DNA from 3 places in the Klebsiella sp. GFKo11 genome. Region 3 is predicted to be linked to each of the others. Evidence: riboswitches for the same ligand, from Rfam matches in the RefSeq annotation. Region 3 holds a riboswitch; each other region holds the start of a gene.
The links. A riboswitch is a leader RNA that binds a small molecule or an ion and turns the genes downstream of it on or off. The one in region 3 is predicted to bind thiamine pyrophosphate.

Region 1 (4,303 bases), 1.1 Mb from region 3:
TTTGGGATCGATTTGCGCATGCTGCGCCATGGTAGCCAGCGTCGCCTGTTCAATACCGCTGACCGAATAACCAACTTTTTTACCTTTCAGGTCCGCCGGAGTTTTGATGTTTTTATCCAGCGCAATGACCGTGTTTAGCGGCGAGTTAATCAGCGTGCCGACACGCACCAGCGGCAGTCCTTCATCGGCAAAAAAGTGCACCTGTGGCTGATAGGTGATTGCCAGGTCGGCCTGACGGGCTGCCACCAGTCGTGGCGGCAGCGCCGGGTCGGACGGTGGTACAATTTTAACGTCCAGGCCCGCTTCTTTAAACGCGCCAATCTGCTCGGCGACCATTATCGGCGCATGATCGGGGTTGATATACCAGTCCAGCACCAGGGTGAGCTTCTCGTTAGCCAGCGCCTGAGCGCTGAGCAGCGCGGTGAAGGTGACTCCGGCGAGTATACATTTACGCATCGTTATTCCTTATATGTTGTTATTCCGGCGTCCAGTTGATCAACCGGTGTAAAAAAGCATCCACCGCCAGCCACAGCAGGACGGTCAGCAGTACCAAAATAAACAGGGCGGCAAAGCAGATATCGGTTTGCAGGCGGGCGTTGGCGTTGAGCATGACGTAGCCCAGGCCTTCAGCTGAGCCGACCCATTCGCCGATAATTGCGCCAATGGGAGCCACGGCGGCGGCCATCCGCAGGCCCGAGCCGAGCGCCGGGAGCGCCGCCATCATCCGTACGTGGCGCAACTGCGCGCCAAATGAAGCGCCCATGGTGCGCGCCAGATCGAGATAGTCGTTGTTGACCCGCCGCAGACCATCAAAAAACGCCGAAGTGACGGGGAAGAAAATCACCAGCACCGCCATCATGACTTTGGCGCTCATGCCGAAGCCAAACCACAGCACCAGCAGCGGGGCGAGGGCAAAGACCGGGATCGCCTGGCTGGTCAGTACCAGCGGCATCAGCCAGCGCTGAAGACGCGGCGAGACGATCATGCACAGTGCCAGAATCACGCCGAGCAGGACGCCGAGCGCGAGGCCGCTGAGTATTTCGCTCAATGTAATCAGAGTGTGCCAGCCGAGATAAGCCCGATTGACCCATAGCGCATTGCCGACTGCCGACGGCGATGGGAGCAAAAAGGCGGGAATGCCGCTACGACTTGCCAACCACCAGAGCAGCAGCAGGCCGCAGAACACTACGCAGCCACGAAACAGTTTCCCGCTCATCCGTTAGCCCTTATTAGCTGTTGCAATAGTTCCGCCTGGCTCGATAGCAGGTGAGGATCGTCGGGTGCACGCGGCGGAACGCCGGATAAGCGGTGTGAATCGTCGATATTACCGGGGGCGGGAGAGAGCACCAGTAAGCGATGGCTTAGTCGACAGGCCTCCATCGGATCGTGGGTAATCAGCACCACGGTGCGGTTCACCAGCAGCTCGGCGGCCAGCGTCTGAATTTTCGTGCGGGTGATGGTATCGAGCGCTGAAAAAGGCTCGTCCATCAGCACAATGGGTCGGTCTTCATACAAGGTGCGAGCCAGCGCCGCCCGCTGGCGCATACCGCCGGAGAGCGAGGCCGGGCGGTCGTTAGCGCAATGCTCAAGGCCAACCTGCTGTAATAAAGTCGCAACCCGCTGGGTATCAACCCGTTCCCCGCGCAGACGCGCGCCGAGGGAGACGTTGTCACGCACGTTTAGCCAGGGATAGAGCAGATCTTTTTGCCCCATCCACGCCAGCCGTTTAGCTATCGGCTGACCGTCGCTGGCGCGAACCTCGCCCGCAGTGGCTTTTGCCAGCCCGGCGAGAATGCGCAGCAGGCTGGTTTTCCCGGCACCGCTGGCCCCCAGCAGCGAAACCCACTGACCGCCGGGGATATCAAACGTCAGATTGTCGAAAACCAGCCGCGAACCGAAGCGCAGGCTCAGACCACGCACAGTAATGCCGGGCGCAGTCACGCCGGGCGCTCCGTGACGACATTCAACCCCATTTGCCAGAAGTTAGCTTCCAGCCGCGTGGCGGTGGTAAAAATAGCGCTGAGTTCAGCAAAACGCGCCTCGCCGCCGCGCTGTTGCCAGAGCGTTTCCAGCAGGCTAATGGCGGCATTGACGCCGTTCAGGTAGCCCTCATCACCGTAGTTACGGATCCAGGAGGCATAAGGGTTAGCGGTCAAATTTGTTGCCGGATCGTGCAGCAGACCGAGGCCGATTTCCGCATATCCGGCAACGCAGGGCATCAGCGCCGCCAGCAGATCCAGCGCGTCGCCGGAATAACCAATGTCCAGCACATAGCGAGTGTAGTTGACGGTTTCCGCGGCTTCAGGTTCGCTGGCCATTGTCGCCTCATTCAGCCCCCAACTGTTGCAGTAGCCAACATGCAGCGGGAGTTCGTCGAGGATGGCGTTCATCGACGCGGCGGCGGTACGCATTTCCGGTAGCGTACGCAGTTTACTGACCAGCAACGCATAGCTGCGGGCAAAGTGGATCAGAAACAGGTAGTCCTGGGTCAGATAGCGGCGGAAAGCGGGTTCGGGCAGGGTACCGTCGGCGAGTTGGCGCAGAAAAGGATGGGCGACGTAATGTTGCCAGTCATCACCAGCCTGCTGACGCAGACGACCGTAAAGACCTTGAGTAAACGCGGGAAGAATCACAGGACCTCCTGATTAAGGGGAGATCCGGGCGTGCTGAAGTGTGAACAGGCAATGGCGCAAAACTGGCGGAAATGCCAACCCGTCCCTTCGCTGGCATGACCCAGATCAGGTTCAAAGGGTTCGGCTTACGCCATCTCAGCCCTCACGGGACACCCCTCGGTTTGGCCAATGTTATACGACATTCGCTTTTTGATTACAATGCTGTGAATTTGGCGAATTTTAGTGACATTGTCACGTTTTAATTTGCCGGGTGGCGGCGAGCCGCCTTACCCGGCCTATGCCAGGATTGCCGCCGTTGCCGGCTCGACATTAACGAAACTCAACCCAGCTGGCGCCGTTATCTGCTGAACGCACGCAGTTCTCCACCCAATGCACGCCGAGCGCGCCGGCTTTGGCATCCGGATACCAGAAGTTTTCCAGCAGCGCGGCGTCGCGGCGATCGGTCGCATCCATGGCGATAGCGAAGCGCCGATATAGGTTTGACCAGGCCTCAAACAGCCCTTCGGGATGACCGCCGCCGATCCTGTCGTCCTGCAAGGCTAGCGGATCGAGATAGGCCATCCCGCGCTCCAGAATTCGCACCGGCTCGCCCTGGATTTCATAGCGCAGCTGGTTGGGCTGTTCATCCCACCACTCCAGGCTGGCTTTTTCACCGACGATACGTACTTTCTGCCCGTGCATTGAACCGCTGTTGACCGCCGAGCACCACATCGAGCCGATCGCGCCGTTGTCGTATTCCATCAGCACATGGGCGTTATCCTCCAGCGGGGCGCGGCTTTTGACAAAGCTCTGGCGAGAGCACATCAGACGGGTGATGTTGAGCTTCGGGGCCATGGTTTCTGCCAGAAACAGCGGATGCGTGGCCAGGTCGCCCAGGACATAGCTGGGACCGACAAATTTCGGATCAACGCGCCAGCGGGTACTGGGGTTTTCCTGCTCTACCGGCTGATTGTGGAAACCGTGTGCGAACTGCATGTTGACGATACGGATCTCGCCCAGCAGCCCTTGTTCAATCATCTTTCGGGCCTGCAAAATCAGCTGATGCCCGGCGTAGCCATAGGTGACGCCAATGATTTTGTGCTGCTTCTCACTAAGGGCCACCAGCGCATCGGCCTCTTCGCCAGTAAAGCACAGCGGTTTTTCGCAGACTACATGCAGCCCGGCTTCCAGCGCCGCCCGGCAAATCTCGTAATGAGTGTTGTTCGGCGTAGCGATGGAAACAGCTTCGATGCCGTCTTCTCGCGCCGCTTCTTCACGAAACAGGGTTTTATAGTCGGGATAGCAACGTTCAGCACTCACCCCCAACTGCTGACCAAATTCTCGCCCGCGTTCGGCATCAATATCGAATGCGCCTGCCAGCAGGGTAAACGCACCGTCGCGCAGCGCCGCAGAGCGGTGAATATAGCCAATCTGGCTGCTTCCACCGCCACCAACCATGCCCCAGCGTAACGACCTGCCTACAGGTTTTGTACCGTTAATCATGTGGTTATCTCCTGATTAAAATCCGACGGAGCGCAGGTAGCGCAGGCTTTCCGTGACCGCCTGCAAACTGCCTTCAACGTTGCGCGGGTCACGTTCTTGTTCGATGGTTATCCAGCCCTGATAGCCGCGCTTATCCAGAAACGCGCGAACCGCCGGATAATCAATAGCGCCGCTGCCAAGCGGGCACA
Region 2 (4,303 bases), 2.5 Mb from region 3:
AAGCGTGCTTTTGACATCGCGTTATCGCGGATCTGCGCTCCGGGATGGCCTTTGGCAAGGTCAGCGGCATGGGCGGCGATTTTGTAGGTAATCAGCCCTTGCTTAACGTCTTCTTTGTTCGGTAGGCCGAGGTGCTCTTTTGGCGTCACGTAGCAGAGCATCGCGCAGCCGAACCAGCCAATCATTGCGGCGCCAATGCCCGAGGTGAAGTGGTCATAGCCCGGTGCGATATCGGTGGTGAGCGGCCCTAAGGTGTAGAAAGGTGCTTCGTGGCAGTGTTCCAGCTCCTCGGTCATATTGCGCTGAATCATCTGCATCGGCACGTGGCCTGGGCCTTCAATCATCACCTGTACATCGTACTCCCAGGCGATTTTGGTCAGTTCGCCCAGCGTGTGCAGCTCGGCAAACTGCGCTTCGTCGTTAGCATCCTGAATGGAACCCGGACGCAGACCATCGCCCAGCGATAGGGAAACATCATAGGCAGCGCAGATTTCACAGATTTCGCGGAAATGCTGATAAAGGAAGTTCTCCTGATGATGGGAGAGGCACCACTTCGCCATAATAGAACCGCCGCGTGAAACAATGCCGGTCAGCCGCCTGGCGGTCATCGGCACGTAGCGTAGCAGCACGCCCGCATGGATAGTGAAGTAGTCGACGCCTTGTTCAGCCTGCTCCAGCAACGTGTCGCGGAAGGCTTCCCAGGAGAGATCTTCGGCGATCCCGTTAACTTTCTCCAGCGCCTGGTAGATCGGCACGGTACCGATTGGTACCGGACTGTTACGCAGGATCCACTCGCGGGTTTCGTGAATATAGCGACCGGTCGACAGGTCCATCACCGTATCCGCGCCCCAGCGAGTGGACCACACCAGCTTCTCGACCTCTTCTTCGATAGATGAAGTGACCGCCGAGTTGCCGATATTGGCATTGACCTTCACGAGGAAGTTGCGGCCGATTATCATCGGTTCTGACTCAGGGTGATTGATATTGGCGGGGATAATCGCGCGCCCGGCAGCGACTTCATCGCGTACGAATTCCGGGGTGATGTTCTCCGGCAGTCGTGCGCCAAACCCAACTCCGGGATGCTGGTGTCTCAACACTTCGCCACGAATGCGCTCGCGGCCCATGTTTTCACGGATGGCGATGAACTCCATCTCTGGGGTGACAACGCCCTGGCGGGCATAGTGCAACTGAGTCACGCATTTCCCGGAGATAGCGCGTTTTGGTGTTAGCAGGCCGGTAAAGCGCAGTTCGTCGAGGCCATCATCTGACAGGCGCTGTTTGGTATATGCCGAGCTGCGATCGCAGAGTTCTTCGCAGTCGCCACGCGCTTCAATCCACGGCTGGCGTAGTTTTGCCAGACCTTGTTGGACATTGATTACTATCTCCGGGTCGCCATAAGGGCCGGACGTGTCATAGACAGGAATGGCTTCGTTAGCTTCATAGCGGGGATTATCTTTAGCACCGCCGATGAGCGTCGGGCTCAGCTGAATTTCGCGCATCGGGACGCGAAGATCTTCACGTGAGCCGCGGATATAGATACGTTGCGAATTGGGAAATGCGGTGCCTTCCAGCGTGTCGATAAAGCGCTGCGCATGTTCGCGTTGCTCTCGACGGGTCATTTTTGTTGTAGACATAGCTCATTCCAGGTGAACAGGATATGGCTTGTCAGACGACGGATGGAGTAACAGATGCGATCGGGCCCAGATGGGCTGACGCTAAATGCAGTTTACTCTTGTTCCCTTCGCAGGTATTAGCCTGATCAGGTTCCGCGGATCCCGAATTAACGGTCTCAGCCTTTTCCACTGTGGAAAATGGGCACTCCGACAAGATGACATCCCCTCTCTGAGAGGGGGAATGTATGTAAACTACTCGTTAATAGCGGACAACTCAAGCCGTCGGCGCGATATTGTCGCTGACGGGGTCCTTTCGGCTGTGGGCGATGGCGAGGGCGATGAGTTTATCCTCCAGCGCAAAGCGTACTTCCAGCGCTTCGCCGATATCCGATAACGCCTGTTGAAACTCAAGGTAGTTATCGTGATCGATGGCGTTTTCGAGGCAAGAGTCGTAGTCATCCATGATCTGCTGAGTGTTGGCTTGCAGCTGTGGATAAAGCTTAGTGGCGGTTAAAAGTGGCGTATCACCTTCCAATTCGGCGATAAAGCGTTCATAAATACTAAAATGACCGGAGGAGAGATAGTCCACCAGACTTTGACAAAAATCATCCAGCGCCTTCTCATTAAGCCGCATAAATGATTCCTTGCCAGGTTTCAGGCCAACCAGGTTGTAGTAAGCCACGAGTAAATGCTTACGTACTTGTAGCCAGCGATCGACCAGTTTATTGCTGCCTCCAACACGTTCCGTCAGGTTTTCCAGCTGGTTTAACATGGTTGACTCCGCAAGTTTTAAAGAGAAATACGTTGCTCACCAAAATGTAAATTTAATGTTAAAAGTGCCAGTAAAATGAAGGTAGTGCAATAGATATGGATCGTATTATTGAAAAATTAGATCGCGGTTGGTGGATAGTCAGCCACGAACAGAAATTATGGTTACCCGACGGGGAATTACCATATGGCGAAGCGGTAAATTTTAATCTTGCGGGGCAACCCGCGCTGCGCATAGGGGAATGGCAGGGCGAACCGGTGTGGCTGGTTCGTCAGGAGCGTCGACATGAGATGGGATCGTTGCGTCAGGTACTCGATCAGGATGCTGGCCTTTTTCAACTGGCAGGACGCGGGATCCAACTGGCGGAGTTCTATCGCTCGCATAAATTCTGCGGTTATTGCGGGCATCCGATGCACCCCAGCAAAACTGAATGGGCGATGCTCTGCAGCCACTGCCGTGAGCGTTATTACCCGCAAATCGCGCCGTGCATCATCGTTGCTATTCGACGGGATGATTCTATTTTGCTGGCGCAGCACACGCGCCATCGCAACGGCGTGCATACGGTGCTGGCCGGGTTTGTCGAAGTCGGTGAAACACTGGAGCAGACGGTTGCCCGTGAGGTCATGGAAGAGAGCGGCATTAAGGTGAAAAACCTGCGCTACGTGACCTCCCAGCCGTGGCCGTTCCCGCAATCGCTAATGACTGCGTTTATGGCGGAATACGACAGCGGCGAGATTGTTATCGATAAGAAAGAGTTGCTGGAAGCGGGATGGTATCGCTATGACGATCTGCCGCTCCTGCCGCCGCCGGGCACGGTTGCCCGCCGCCTGATAGAAGATACCTTGGCGATGTGTCGGGCAGAGTATGAGTGACATGTTACACTTGGCGCATCAACGCTAAAGGAATGTAAAAATGACCGAATTGAAGAACGATCGTTACCTGCGCGCGCTGCTACGTCAGCCGGTTGATGTCACCCCGGTGTGGATGATGCGCCAGGCGGGCCGCTATTTACCGGAATATAAAGCCACTCGCGCCGAAGCGGGCGACTTTATGTCGCTGTGTAAAAATGCTGAGCTGGCTTGCGAAGTGACGCTGCAGCCGCTGCGTCGCTATAAGCTGGATGCGGCAATCCTCTTCTCGGACATTCTGACTATCCCGGACGCCATGGGGCTGGGGCTTTATTTCGAAGCCGGTGAAGGCCCGCGTTTTACCTCGCCCATCACCTGTAAAGCGGATGTCGATATACTACCGATCCCTGACCCGGAAGGGGAGCTCGGCTATGTGATGAACGCGGTGCGTACAATCCGCCGCGAGCTCAAAGGTGAAGTGCCGCTGATTGGTTTCTCCGGTAGCCCGTGGACGCTGGCGACCTATATGGTTGAAGGCGGCAGCAGCAAAGCGTTTACGGTGATCAAGAAGATGATGTATGCCGAGCCGCAGGCGCTGCATGCCCTGCTGGATAAGCTGGCGAAAAGCGTCACGCTGTATCTGAACGCGCAAATCAAAGCGGGCGCTCAGTCGGTGATGATTTTTGACACCTGGGGCGGCGCGCTGACCGGTCGTGATTATCAGCAGTTCTCGCTCTACTACATGCATAAAATCGTCGATGGTCTGCTGCGTGAGAACGAAGGCCGTCGCGTACCGGTAACCCTGTTTACCAAAGGCGGTGGGCAGTGGCTGGAAGCGATGGCGGAAACCGGTTGCGATGCGCTGGGCCTCGACTGGACTACCGATATCGCCGATGCGCGCCGTCGCGTGGGCCATAAAGTCGCTCTGCAGGGCAATATGGACCCTTCAATGCTTTATGCTCCTGCGGCGCGTATCGAGGAAGAAGTGGCGACCATTCTCGCCGGATTCGGTCAGGGTGAGGGTCATGTCTTCAACCTCGGCCACGGGATTCACCAGGACGTCGACCCGGAAC
Region 3 (4,303 bases):
CGTCGTTACGAAGCGTACAAAACGCTCCAGCACACGGCACGGCTGATTCGCGAATAAGCAGGATCCCCGGGTTGCGGCGTAAACGCCTTACCCGGGCTACGGGTTCACAGCCTTCTGCGGACCGGTAGCCCGGACAAGGCGCGTCAAGCGCCGCCTCCGGGAAATTCGACGCCGCAGGTGCTTATCAGGCGATGGTGACTTTGCTATCCAGATAAACGTCCTGCACGGCGTTAATCAGCTTCACGCCGTCGGCCATCGATTTTTTAAACGCCTTACGGCCCAGAATCAACCCCATGCCACCCGCGCGTTTGTTGATAACCGCCGTGCGTACGGCGTCGCTCAGATCGGTTTCGCCACCCGCCGCGCCGCCGGAGTTAATCAATCCGGCGCGGCCCATATAGCAGTTAGCCAGCTGATAACGCACCAAATCAATCGGGTTCTCGGTGGTTAATTTGCTGTAAACCCGATCATCGGTATAGCCGAAGTTCACCGCTTTATAGCCGCCGTTATTCTCCGCCATCTTCTGCTTCACAATATCCGCGCCGATAGTGGCTGCCAGATGGTTGGCCTGGCCGGTTAAGTCGGCGGAAACGTGATAATCGACACCATCTTTCTTGAACGCCGGATTACGCAGATAGGCCCACAGCACGGTCACCAGGCCCAGCTCATGCGCGCGCTCAAAGGCCACAGAAATTTCCTCAAGCTGACGGCGAGACTGTTCAGAACCGAAATAGATCGTCGCCCCTACCGCCACGGCTCCCATATTGAACGCCTGCTCAACGCTGGCGTACAGCGTCTGGTCGTATTCAGTCGGGTAGCTCAGCGTTTCGTTATGGTTCAGTTTGACCAGGAAGGGGATGCGGTGCGCGTAGCGGCGTGACACCGAGGCCAGCACGCCATAGGTGGAGGCCACGCAGTTACAACCGGCTTCAATAGCCAGTTCGACGATATTTTTCGGATCAAAGTACAGCGGGTTGGCGGCAAAAGAAGCGCCAGCAGAATGCTCTACGCCCTGGTCAACCGGCAGGATAGACAGATACCCGGTTCCCGCCAGGCGTCCGGTGTTATACAGGGTTTGCATATTACGCAGCACCGCTGGCGGACGGTTGTTATCAACCATCACCCGATCGACATAGTCCGAACCCGGCAAATAGAGTTGGTCGGCTGGAATAGTCATACAACGGTGCTGTAAAAGCGTGTCGGCATCTTTGCCAAGTAACTGCGTAATATCAGTCATAGCGATCTCCCGTAAGTGCCGGTCGAAACCGGCATGCATTTTCCCAACCCAATTATTTTGGGCAGGTTAAGCCTGGTACCGACTCAGCATATTTTCCAGCCGGGAGCGTATTTTTTCAGCACAGTCTGCTGGCACGTTGTCGTGCCGTTTACCACCAGGCGTGGAAGTGATGCACCGGGCCAATCCCGTGCCCGACTTCCAGAGAATCCGCTTGCGCCAGCGCCGCAGAGAGCCAGCCTTTAGCCTCCGCTACCGTTTGCCCCCAATCATCGTAACGAGGACGCAGCGCCGCCAGCGCCGCCGATAGCGTGCAACCGGTGCCGTGCGTATTTTTGGTCTGCACTCTTGGCGCGGTAAAGCGCTGCTCACCTTCGCGGGTAAACAGCCAGTCCGGGCTCTCGGCATCATCAAGATGACCGCCTTTCATTAATACCGCGCCGCAGCCCATTCCCAGCAGCGCCCTGCCCTGCTCCAGCATCTCTTTTTCAGTTTTGGCATGCGGCGCATCCAGCAGCGCCGCCGCTTCCGGCAGGTTCGGGGTGATTAGCGACACCTGCGGCAGCAGGCGCTGACGCAGCGTTTGCACTGCGCTGAGCGAAAGCAACGGATCGCCGCTTTTCGCCAGCATCACGGTATCCAGCACCACGTTTTTAATCTGGTACCGCGCCAGTCGCTCCGCCACCGCTTCGACGATATCCGTTTCCGCCAGCATGCCAATTTTAGTGGTATCGATTCGCACATCGCTGAACACCGAATCCAGTTGCGCGGCGACAAAATCAGGTTCAATACGGTACACCGACTGCACGCCTCGGGTGTTTTGCGCCACCAGCGCAGTGATGACCGAGCAGCCGTAAGCGCCCAGCGCTGAGAAGGTTTTGAGATCCGCCTGGATCCCCGCGCCGCCGCTCGGGTCGGTTCCGGCGATGGTTAAAGCATTGATTCGTCTCACAGGCCGCCCTCCGCGTACAGTGCATCCAGGAATGCGGGAGTAAAGCTGCCGGGACCGCCCCGCTGCGCCGCGATTCCACCCGCGAACTTCATCAGACCACAGGCGGCAGCGACGTTTTCCAGACGTTCACCGGGCATCGCCGTGCTGGCGGCAACCACCGCCGACAGCGCGCAGCCGGTACCCACCACCCGAGTCATTAGCGGATCGCCGCCGGTGACCATGCGCGTACGCTGACCATCGGTGACGTAATCGACCTCTCCGGTTACTGCGACCACGGTATTCAACTGGCGAGCTAACGCCTGAGCCGCAGGCAGCGCGGCTGCGGCGGTATCAGTAGTATCAACGCCGCGCCCACCGCCGCTCATCCCGGCAAGGGCCATAATTTCCGAGGCATTACCGCGAATAGCGGCAGGCTGTAGCGCCAGAAGCTCCCGACAAAATTCAGTGCGCAGAGTCAACGCGCCGACCGCCACCGGATCCAGCACCCACGGTTTGCCCGCCTGCTTTGCGCTATGCGCCGCCGCCCGCATCGCCGTCGCGCGCTCAACGGTCAGCGTGCCAACGTTAATCAGCAGCGCATCGGCAATCGCAGCAAACTGACTGGCTTCATCGGGGTCGATAACCATCGCTGGTGATGCGCCAATCGACAGCAGCACGTTGGCGGTAAAGGTCTGCACCACGTCGTTAGTCATGCAGTGAACAAGGGGGGAATGGCGGCGAAAAAGATGCCGCAGATGGGCAATATGCGCGGGGTTTAGCAGGTCAGACATCGTTTGCTCCCGCCAGGCGATGAAGAAGCGACGACCCTGCGGTCTCTGACTTCCCTACGCTGGCATTATCCAGATCAGGTGGTACGGGTTTTTCTCAGCCTTCACAAGGAAGGGCACCCCGAGTCATTGAGAGATAAAACGTTCTCAGCGGGCAGGTTACGGGAAGTCACCGGACAACGCAAGCTGGCCTGGGGATGCCCACTGATTACAATCAACAACAAAAAAAACAATTCATTAACAAAATAAACACTTTTTCAGATACGCGATTATAGTTTGAGGAGTCATTACAGGATGTAACCCAACGTCATATCGAAATTAGTGAGTAAATCAGCGTAAAAACCTCGAGGATCCCAATGAAATTAACCCCGATAATGAAAGGATTGGCCCTGGCTGGAATATTCTCTACCCTCCCCCTGACAAGCTGGGCGGAGACCTCCCCTAAAGAAGCGACAGCGGCAACCAAACAAGCGAACGACGCGCTGTACAAACAACTTCCCTTCTCCGATAACACCGACTTTACCAACGCGCATAAAGGTTTTATCGCCGCACTGCCCACCGAGATAATCAAAGGCGAACAGGGCAACGTCATCTGGAACCCGCAGCAGTATGACTTTATTAAAGAGGGTGAAAAAGCACCGGATACCGTCAACCCCAGCCTCTGGCGTCAGTCCCAGTTGATTAATATCAGCGGCCTGTTTGAAGTGACCGAAGGTGTGTACCAGATTCGCAACCTCGATCTCTCCAATATGACCATCATCGAAGGTAAAGAAGGCATTACCGTTGTGGATCCGCTGGTGTCGGCGGAAACCGCCAAAGTCGGTATGGATCTGTATTACAAAAATCGCGGCAATAAACCGGTGGTTGCAGTGATCTACACCCACAGCCACGTTGACCATTACGGCGGCGTGCGCGGCGTGATTGATGAAGCTGATGTGAAATCCGGCAAAGTCAAAATCTACGCGCCTTCCGGCTTTATGGAAGCCGCCGTTGCGGAAAACATCATGGCTGGTAACGTGATGAGCCGCCGCGCCAGCTATATGTACGGTAACCTGCTGAAGCCGGAAGCCACCGGTCAGGTTGGTGCAGGGCTGGGTACGACGACCTCTGCCGGTACCGTCACCCTGATTGCCCCGACCAACATCATTGAGAAAGATGGCCAAAAAGAGACTATCGACGGCCTGACCTATGACTTTATGCTGGCTCCGGGATCGGAAGCACCGTCAGAAATGCTGTGGTATATCGAAGAGAAGAAGCTGATCGAATCCGCAGAAGATGTCACCCATACCCTGCATAACACTTACTCTCTGCGTGGCGCGAAAATTCGCGAGCCGCTGCCATGGTCGAAAT

Region 1: it holds a riboswitch for thiamine pyrophosphate, as region 3 does, so the genes downstream of both, AC07P6_RS15740 (TenA family protein) here and thiM (hydroxyethylthiazole kinase) in region 3, are expected to answer to the same signal.
Region 2: it holds a riboswitch for thiamine pyrophosphate, as region 3 does, so the genes downstream of both, thiC (phosphomethylpyrimidine synthase ThiC) here and thiM (hydroxyethylthiazole kinase) in region 3, are expected to answer to the same signal.

The regions. Positions count from the first base shown of each region.
Region 1 is NZ_CM151369.1:3,221,073-3,225,375, reverse strand. Features, by position in the region: gene AC07P6_RS15755 (ABC transporter substrate-binding protein) at 1-456, opposite strand, end outside; gene AC07P6_RS15750 (ABC transporter permease) at 476-1,216, opposite strand; gene AC07P6_RS15745 (ABC transporter ATP-binding protein) at 1,213-1,941, opposite strand; gene AC07P6_RS15740 (TenA family protein) at 1,938-2,633, opposite strand; TPP riboswitch at 2,699-2,800, opposite strand; gene AC07P6_RS15735 (Gfo/Idh/MocA family protein) at 2,943-4,115, opposite strand; gene AC07P6_RS15730 (TIM barrel protein) at 4,131-4,303, opposite strand, start outside.
Region 2 is NZ_CM151369.1:5,992,849-5,997,151, reverse strand. Features, by position in the region: gene thiC (phosphomethylpyrimidine synthase ThiC) at 1-1,634, opposite strand, end outside; TPP riboswitch at 1,720-1,833, opposite strand; gene rsd (sigma D regulator) at 1,888-2,385, opposite strand; gene nudC (NAD(+) diphosphatase) at 2,481-3,254, shown strand; gene hemE (uroporphyrinogen decarboxylase) at 3,295-4,303, shown strand, end outside.
Region 3 is NZ_CM151369.1:2,097,860-2,102,162, reverse strand. Features, by position in the region: gene AC07P6_RS10135 (FGGY-family carbohydrate kinase) at 1-57, shown strand, start outside; gene fbaB (class I fructose-bisphosphate aldolase) at 185-1,237, opposite strand; gene thiD (bifunctional hydroxymethylpyrimidine kinase/phosphomethylpyrimidine kinase) at 1,386-2,186, opposite strand; gene thiM (hydroxyethylthiazole kinase) at 2,183-2,956, opposite strand; TPP riboswitch at 2,991-3,087, opposite strand; gene AC07P6_RS10115 (alkyl/aryl-sulfatase) at 3,310-4,303, shown strand, end outside.